DNA from 2 places in the Oceanobacillus sp. FSL W7-1304 genome. Region 2 is predicted to be linked to the other one. Evidence: riboswitches for the same ligand, from Rfam matches in the RefSeq annotation. Region 2 holds a riboswitch; the other holds the start of a gene.
The links. Region 2 has a riboswitch for S-adenosylmethionine ahead of NYE61_RS12520 (sodium:solute symporter family protein). Riboswitches for the same ligand answer to the same signal wherever they lie in the genome.

Region 1 (4,438 bases), 1.8 Mb from region 2:
ATGGAAGATCCCGAGCGTGTTGCATTTGTTCATGAAAAATTTCCGACGATGCTTGCTTCAGAGATGGAAGCAGCAGCTGTTGCACAGGTTTGCCATCAGTATAACAAGCCATTTGTTATTATTCGTGCATTATCTGATATTGCCGGAAAAAAATCGTCCATCTCGTTTGATCAATTTCTTGAAACAGCGGCTAAAAATGCAGCCCAGCTCATTATCGCTGTAGTTAAGAGTTTATAAACGAGAATTAAATAAAAAGCAAAAGCCCAGAGACAATGATAAATTCATGTTTCTGGGCTTTTTTATAATTTGGAAGCCTTCCAAATTAATTATTGCGCTCTTTTCGATAGTACTCATGAAACACTTTCATGAGCGCTCTTTTTTCAATTCGTGAGACATAGCTTCGTGATATGTTTAGCTTTTTTGCGATTTCTCGCTGTGTCATTTCGTTATAGTCATTTAATCCATAGCGATAAACAATTACCTCTCGCTCTCGTTTATCGAGAACAGAAAAATACTTTTGCATTTTGGCGATCTCCATATTCAATTGGATGTATTCAATTACATTATCATTCTCTGCCTCAAGAATATCAATTAGACTGATTTCATTGCCTTCTTTGTCTTGACCAATTGGATCGTGCAAGGAAACGTCTTTTTTCACCTTTTTTAATGCGCGAAGGTGCATCAATATTTCGTTTTCTATACAACGAGCAGCATATGTTGCCAATTTTGTTCCCTTATCTGTTGAGAAGCTTTCGACCCCTTTTATAAGACCAATGGTTCCAATTGAAATTAAATCCTCCATATCCTCACCAGTATTCTCAAACTTTTTTACAATGTGAGCAACGAGTCTTAAATTATGTTCAATAAGTTTGTTTCTGGCTGTTTCACTTCCATTTTGCATTTCCTCGATGTATTTCGCTTCTTCATCAGAGGGTAATGGTTGCGGGAATGCATGGTTTTTTACATAAGAAACAAAAAAGAGGGCTTCCTTAATTAGAAGAGCAAGCACAGATAAAATCCCGGACAAACGCAATCACCTCCTAAGTGAACAGTCTGCTTCAAGATTGGGCTTTTGCCTATATAACATCTTTATGACTTAAAGAGAGGATTCGTGTCTGTCCACGAAAATTTGTTATGGAAACAGGCTTTTTAAGGTTTTAGTTGATTTGATAACGGACTTATTCATCAAATACTTTGTGAAAAGATAAAGGTTGGTTTGTAACTCGTACCTATATTACATACTAGCGATAAGATTAAAAAAACGTTCATCGCATCCAATAAATGGGTGCAGTAGGTGGTCAAGAGGATTGGATTATTGGAGTAGCACAGGAGCTAGCAAAGCAATAGATTTTGACGATATAACTTTGGAATGAGCACGTTACAATAAATAGTTTCATATAGGTCAAATGAACGTCATCTTGCACTAAATATCTAACTTTTGTATTAAATTCAAAAAACAGAGTTGACATGATTCGTTACCAGGTGTATGATGTGAACAATTCCTATTAATTGAATATGATTTTTCTTATCAAGAGTCAGGGGAGGAACTGGTCCTACGATCCTGCGGCAACCGTTACAATGATGTAACAAGGTGCTAATTCCAGCAAGCAAATGCTTGAAAGATGAGATGAGTGATTTAGAACCTCTTCCTCATCAGAAGAGGTTTTTTCATTTGATTAAAAACCAAGTAATATCATGGGAAAGATTATATTGCGATGAATAGGTAAATTTGAAAAGGGAGCGAAGAAAATGGGTGTAACAAAAACAGATAGCTTGTACAGAAAGGATTATTTTGGAAGGCTTCAGGAACTAAAGAAATATGCACCAGATGCCTTCGAGTCATTTTTTGCTTTTAATAATCGAGCATTGGCTGAAGGGGAATTATCCGTAAAGTTAAAGGAATTAATTGCAGTTGCTGTGGCACACATTACTGGATGTCCGTATTGTATTGATTTACATGTGAAAAATGTCAAAAAGCAGAAAGCAAGTAAGGAAGAGGTGGCAGAGGCGATTTTCGTTGCAACAGCATTAAAGGCGGGATCAGCTGCGGCACATGGAGTAAATGCACTAAATGCTTACGATGGAAATAGTGACGAGGAATTGTATAAAGCATCGTATTTCAACCGAATAAAGGAATTTTCTAAGTTGAACGATGAAACCTTTAAGGCATTTTTAAATTTTGATCACCATTCCATAAAAGCAGAAAACTTAAGTGAAAAAGAAAAAGAGTTAATTGCAGTTGCTTGTGCACATACAACAGGTTGTGCGTATTGTATTAATTTGCATACGAAAAATGCAAAAAATACAGGAGCAAACTTAGCAGAGATTTCTGAAGCAATTTTTGTTGCTGTAGCACTGAAAGCTGGATCGGCAATCGCACATAGTGTAAATGCCTTAAACGCTTTTGACGAGTAGTATTGTTTCTGATAATCGTGCGAGCAGTAAAGCCATATCTAAGCAAATTTATAGGAGGAGTGTTCCAGTTGGAAAAACAAATTCATCTGAACGGCTTTGTACAAAATTCACCATCGCCTCATTCCATGGGGTTATGGAAACATGAAAAAGATAAGGGGGCTTTTCATAATCGAATTCATTATTGGACAGAAACAGCGCAAGTGTTAGAGCGAGGAAAATTTGATGCCGTATTTATTGCCGATGTGCTAGGCACGTATTCTGTTTATGGTAGTAATCATGATGCTGCAATTAAGCATGCTGTGCAATTGCCGGCACATGATCCATTAATGCCAATTGCAGCTATGGCAGCGGTCACAAAGCACATCGGATTCGCTCCAACGATTTCAGCAACCTATGCCCAGCCATACGCACTTGCACGCCAGCTTTCAACACTGGACCATTTGACAGAAGGAAGAATTGCTTGGAATGTAGTCACATCGTATTTAGAGAGTGAGGCAATTAATCTGGGCCTGTCAGGTAGATTGCCTAAAAATTTACGCTATGACCGTGCTGATGAATTTCTTGAAGTCGTTTACAAGTTATGGGAACACAGCTGGGAAGACGAAGCGGTTGTTTATGACAAGGAGACGGATACCTTTGCAGATCCTAAAAAAGTACATACGATCGATCACACAGGTGAATTTTATCATGTACCTGGTCCACATTTGACGGAGCCATCACCACAACGGACTCCAGTACTTTTTCAAGCTGGTGCTTCTTCGAGAGGAAGAGATTTTGCAGCCAAACACGCTGAAGCAGTTTTCACAAAGGGACATTCACTGGAAGCAATGAAAAATTACGCTGCAGATATTCGAAAACGTGCAGTAGAGCAGGGAAGAAATGCAACGGATATTCGTATTTTTCCAATGGTTCTTCCCATTATTGGTTCTACAGAGGAAGAAGCATTTGCTAAATACGAGAAATTAAAAAGCCTTGTTAGTTATGAGGGGACAGCTGCATTGCTTTCTGGGCATACAGGTATCGATCTATCTAAATATAATCCGGATCAGTATTTAGATGATATGGAAACAGAAGCAGTACAGGGGAATTTAGACATGTATACAAAGGATCCCCAAAAAAGGTGGACACTTCGTGAGGCACTTCAAAATCATGGTCTAGGCAATGGCACGGCAAAATTTATTGGCACACCAGAACAAATAGCAAATAAATTACAGAAATGGGCTGTTGAGGCTAACGTAGATGGTTTTAATATTGCACAATCGTATTCATTAGAAACTTTTCGGGAATTTGTTGACCATGTTGTACCTGAATTACAAAGGCGAGGAATATATAGAACAGATTACGAAGGTAATACATTAAGAGAAAATCTTTTTGAAACCAAAAGTCCATATTTGCCCAACAATCATCCGGCAAGAAAATTGAAATTACATGTATAAGGTGTGATGGTATTTTTAAATTCTTATACTTACATTCAAAAACCAAGCACATAGTGTTTTTACTACGATTAATTAGCTGATAATTCAGAGAAAGGGGTCAGTGCATGCAAGCTACCACATTATATACATGGATAGGTTTTTCACTCTTTCTTGTGGTTATGCTTTTTCTTGGTTATATTGGCGCCAGAAAAACGAAAAATGTCCGTGATTTTGCAACTGGAGGAACAACGTTAGGACCAGTCATCTTAGGCCTATCTTTTGCTGCAACCTATTTGAGCGCTGCAACCTTTCTAGGATATCCAGGATGGTCTTATGACTGGGGTCTATCTAACTTATGGCTTTTCTTAGCAATGATAGGTGGCGGCCCAATAGGAATGCTAATGGTTGCAAAAAAGGTAAGAAAGTTGAATACCAAACAAAAATCACTATCATTACCAGACTGGCTTGGCGATTTTTATAATAGTGATATTTTGCGAGTGGGAACAGGGTTAATTTTACTTTTTAATATTTTTTACATAGCTGCGCAATTTGTAGCTGGTGCAAGGATATTTGAGTATCTGCTTGGTATGAATTATTCAACAGGTTTG
Region 2 (4,438 bases):
CTAATTGACGATGTGCGTTAAGAGCAGAAATATTGTGATTGATAATCATGATCAATCTACCTCCATGTTTTTAATTTTTAGCAAGTCACATCCTTGTGTCTCGCTTCATTATTTATATCGGCATGGTTTAGGAATGTTTTAGCAATTTTATTAAACTTTTTATTATGTCGGTAGATTAGTCATAAATAGACCACAGTACTACTTGGTCACCCAAAAAAGGACCTCCTCCTAAAGAAGGATGCCCTTATGCATTATTTAATAGAAATTTCTCTCCTAATTAGAATCCTTCAATCTATTTTTATAAACCGCTGTAAACGCCCTAATGGTTAATACAAAGACACCAATCAAGGCAACGAAAGCAGTGATAATTAAATCCATACTTATTCTACCTCCATTCCCTATTAACACTTTTACTCATTACTTTTCATTGCGATAAATCATCTATACCCCTATTAACCGGGAGTTAAACTTTCTATCTATTTAGAAATTGAATGGTGTTATGTTCTTAACTGTTGGACGCAATGTATTCCTGTTCTTCTACAACTATCGCTCCCCGCTCATCTAACCTCACAAACCGAATTGCTGCTATAAAGTAACTCAATACAGCTACAAACATAAACAACCCAAACAATCCACTATTATACGCCTGTTCAAAGTATAAAATATTAACCAGTGTAAAAATTACTCCTCCAATTAATCCCAAGTAACCAAAGCGATCTGTTTTTCTCAATCTTAAACTCGTTCTTCTATTAGCCAGCGTCACCAACGTAATTGTCAGGATATTAACCGAGCTTCCAATCCAAACCGGGTGTATGTTTAGATAAAATTCCTGTGGATGCCACCCGCCCAGGTAATACCATAACAGTCCACTAGTAAATCCAGTGAACAAGGAAGCAACTACAGCTCGCTTCGTTACCACCGGCCAGAATAATGCGGCTACTACCGGTGCAAACGTGGCACTATTTCGTATCGTCCAAGCAAATACATTCCACCATGCCGATTGCTCTGTTCGCAATAAGCCAAACGCAATCATCAGGCCGGTTAAAAGCAGCAGCGAGATTTTCGTATATTTAATAAGCTGGTCCCCTGTGGCATTTGGATTAATCGCACTTCCCACATCACGTCCGAGACTTGTGGCACCTGAGAACTGACAAGGTCCACCCCATCCGAGTGCACAACCCCATACACCAAGGAAAAATAAACCTACTAATGGGGCAGGCAAAACTTCCATCAAGTACTGGGGAATCGCGATAAGTCCAGTGGATGCATTCGGCACAACAGTGGCAGCTGATATTCCGAAGATAACGCCACCGACTATGAATGGAATCGCCATGAATCCAGCCATGACAAGTCCTTTTTGACCCTCTTCTGGCGAGCGGGAGGATAATGCCATTTGGAAAGCAGCCTGAGCCAGAATGACGTTAACGAGGAACGTCCCAAACCAGACGACAATTACTTGCAGTCCGACACTTCCAAAGTTAAACATTTCTGGACGCTCCATGTTCAATGCAGCTAAACCTGATATTCCGGGATTGATGAAAAAGGCAACAACTCCAATTACGATCATTAATCCGAATGCAAACATATTCATCGTTTGTGTAAAGGCAATGGACCACATGCCACCAGCTTGTAAATAGATAAAAAGTAAAATAGCAGTAAACGCAACGGATAAACTCAATGAAATACCTGTAAACACATGAAATGCAGAAGCAAATGCGATTGCCGTGGCAACGGACCACATGGGAAAGGCAAATGCAGTAATTGCTCCTGATAAGCCTTTTGCCGTTCTACCATACGTATCTCCTATCAAACCAGAAACCGTTACAAGCATCTTTTTCCGGAAAGAACGGATAATCAACAAAGCAATAATAAATATTTGAACCATTTCCGCCACCCCATACCAGATTGCGGAGATACCGGTTAAATAAGATAACTCCAAAATAGAGATAAATGTGGATCCCGAGAATAATCCAGTTATACAAAACGCAACAATCCATTTATTGAAATTCCGGTTTCCAACAAAATAACTATCTTTCTTTGTCACACGTCTTTTGGCAATTTGCCCTGCCGATATGAGCGCAAATGTATATCCTAATGCCAGTATAATTGTCCATACACCATATTCTGTCACAACTAGTCACTCCCTTAATATTTACATCACCTTATTCCAAACGAATATTCAATTACAAAGACAAAGCAAAAACCCCCTTCCATAAGAAGAGGGTAGATAAATTCAGGGCACCTCTTCTTATCTTCCAGACCAGTGTCTGATGGAATTGGCACAGTACTCAATAAATTGAGCCCGCTGCCGAGGTATCAAAGGGCCATATCCCTCCACCTCTCTAGATAAGAAGTTCAATATTCAATTGTATTAAAATTACACCTTCACGATGAAAAAGTCAATGTTATTTTAAAATTCAATTTATCTGTCAATCAATCGTTACATCACGCAAAAATGGGAAACTACTTGGATACTGATAAAATCCACTCACTTCATCCCTTAAACCAGCTTGCAATACAGAATGGTAAAGTGGAACGATTGGAGCTTCATCTACAATTATTTGTTGTGCTTCACTATATAGTTGCAGTCTTTCTTCTTCCGCTCCCTCTTGTCTTGCCTCCTCCAGCAACTCATCTACCTCATCATTCGCATAAAAAGACCTGTTTCCTGGATTTCCGGCATTTGCTGAATGAAACATCGGGTACAGTCCGTAATCCGCATCCAATGTTACAGTCCCCCAGCTTCCGATAAACATATCAACACCGCCATTACCAGTCACTTCTAAATAAGTTCCTACTTCGGTCATCTCAATGTCAATAGTGATACCAATTTCTTTTAGTTCTGCTTGGATAACCTGCGCGATATCCGATGTATTTGTATCGTAGGCCATGATTGTCGCATTGAAACCATCCTCATAGCCCGCTTCCTTTAATAGTTCCTTTGCTTCCTCAATGTTATAATCGATAGGCTCTACATCCTCATCATACCCAAACACGGTAGGCGCGAGCGGTCCTTTTGCTGGTAAAGCCACACCATTTAGTACCCCTTCGATAATTTCTTCTTTATTAATTGCTTTTGCAATCGCCTGTCTTACCCTAGGATCTGTAAATGGTTCTTTTGCTACATTGAAGCCAAGATAAGACATACTTGCGCTATCCGATTGTTTAACGTGTGTACCTTCATTCGTATCCACTTCGTCAATATTGCTTGTATTTACTGGATAAATGATATCCGAATCACCTGTTTGCAGCTCTGCAATTCGTGTTAAATCCTCTGGGACAAATTTAAAGGTTACCGAATTTACACCGGCCTTATCTCCCCAATAGTCTTCATTTTTTACAACTTTTATTTGTTCTCCACTTGTTCGGTCATCATATTTGAAATATCCTGTACCGATTGGGTTCTCATTAACTGTTGCAAACGGTTCTCCACCATTAGCTATTGCTTCATTATCCTTTTCAATCGCCTCAAGACTGATCATATGCCCGCCCGGATGTGCCAAATGAGATGGCAATGCTGAAAAAGGATATTTTGTATGAATCTGTACCGTATATTCGTCTACTACTTCCACGGAATCAATCATATCGAATAAAAAGGCTAGCGGTGAGCCCATATCAGGATCAAGAACGCGATCCAGGTTCGCTTTTACTACTTCCGCGTTAAATGCACTGTCATCATGGAACGTAACATCTTCTCTAAGCTTTGCTTCCCAGACAGTATCTTCAATTTGTTCAAGGCTCTCAGCTAAAGCTGGTTGAATCTCCAAATCTGTGTTTTGTTCAACCAACGTATCATAGATGGCATTCATCACATATAAGGAGTTACCATCATTTGCAGCGTGCGGATCCAGCGATACTGGCTCTGCAGCTAATCCAACTGTCAGATCCTTTTGTTCCTCTGCATTCTCTGATTCATCTGCTCCGTCACCAGCACATGCAGAAATAACCAATAAACCCGATATAAGTAAAATTAATAATAATGCTTTTTTCAATTTAACCACACTCCACGTGTTGATATTTTTACTACTTTTAATTTCTATGATTGTTTGCTCTCCATTATCCTCAATCAATTATGTATCTATTATGATCTGTTCAGTTATTTTAAGAACAGTTTATATCCCCCTCCTAGCAACGTCTATCTCTCAATTCAATTATTCAATAATACCGATGAATTTACTTTGAATTGAATATATAATAGCATTCAATGTTTTTAATTACAAACTAATTAACTATGAGAATAGCTCTTTTTCCTTACAATGAGATTCTAAACATCATAACATCACATATTCTGATATTTATTAGCAAATATATTAGTTTTACATTATAATTCTTAATATTTATGATGGATAATAGAAATCAAAGCAAGTATACGTTCCAATTAATAGAAAGCGCTATCAAAATTTGTTTGTTAGGGAAATACTTATCTAAAAAAGGAGTG

Region 1: it holds a riboswitch for S-adenosylmethionine, as region 2 does, so the genes downstream of both, NYE61_RS03385 (carboxymuconolactone decarboxylase family protein) here and NYE61_RS12520 (sodium:solute symporter family protein) in region 2, are expected to answer to the same signal.

The regions. Positions count from the first base shown of each region.
Region 1 covers NZ_CP150211.1:639,594-644,031, reverse strand. The annotation lists gene mtnN (5'-methylthioadenosine/S-adenosylhomocysteine nucleosidase) at 1-237, shown strand, start outside; gene sigK (RNA polymerase sporulation sigma factor SigK) at 323-1,027, opposite strand; SAM riboswitch class I at 1,523-1,629, shown strand; gene NYE61_RS03385 (carboxymuconolactone decarboxylase family protein) at 1,750-2,415, shown strand; gene NYE61_RS03380 (LLM class flavin-dependent oxidoreductase) at 2,484-3,851, shown strand; gene NYE61_RS03375 (sodium:pantothenate symporter) at 3,956-4,438, shown strand, end outside.
Region 2 covers NZ_CP150211.1:2,469,471-2,473,908, forward strand. The annotation lists gene hag (flagellin Hag) at 1-49, opposite strand, end outside; gene NYE61_RS12520 (sodium:solute symporter family protein) at 506-2,131, opposite strand; SAM riboswitch class I at 2,246-2,353, opposite strand; gene NYE61_RS12525 (glutathione ABC transporter substrate-binding protein) at 2,430-3,992, opposite strand.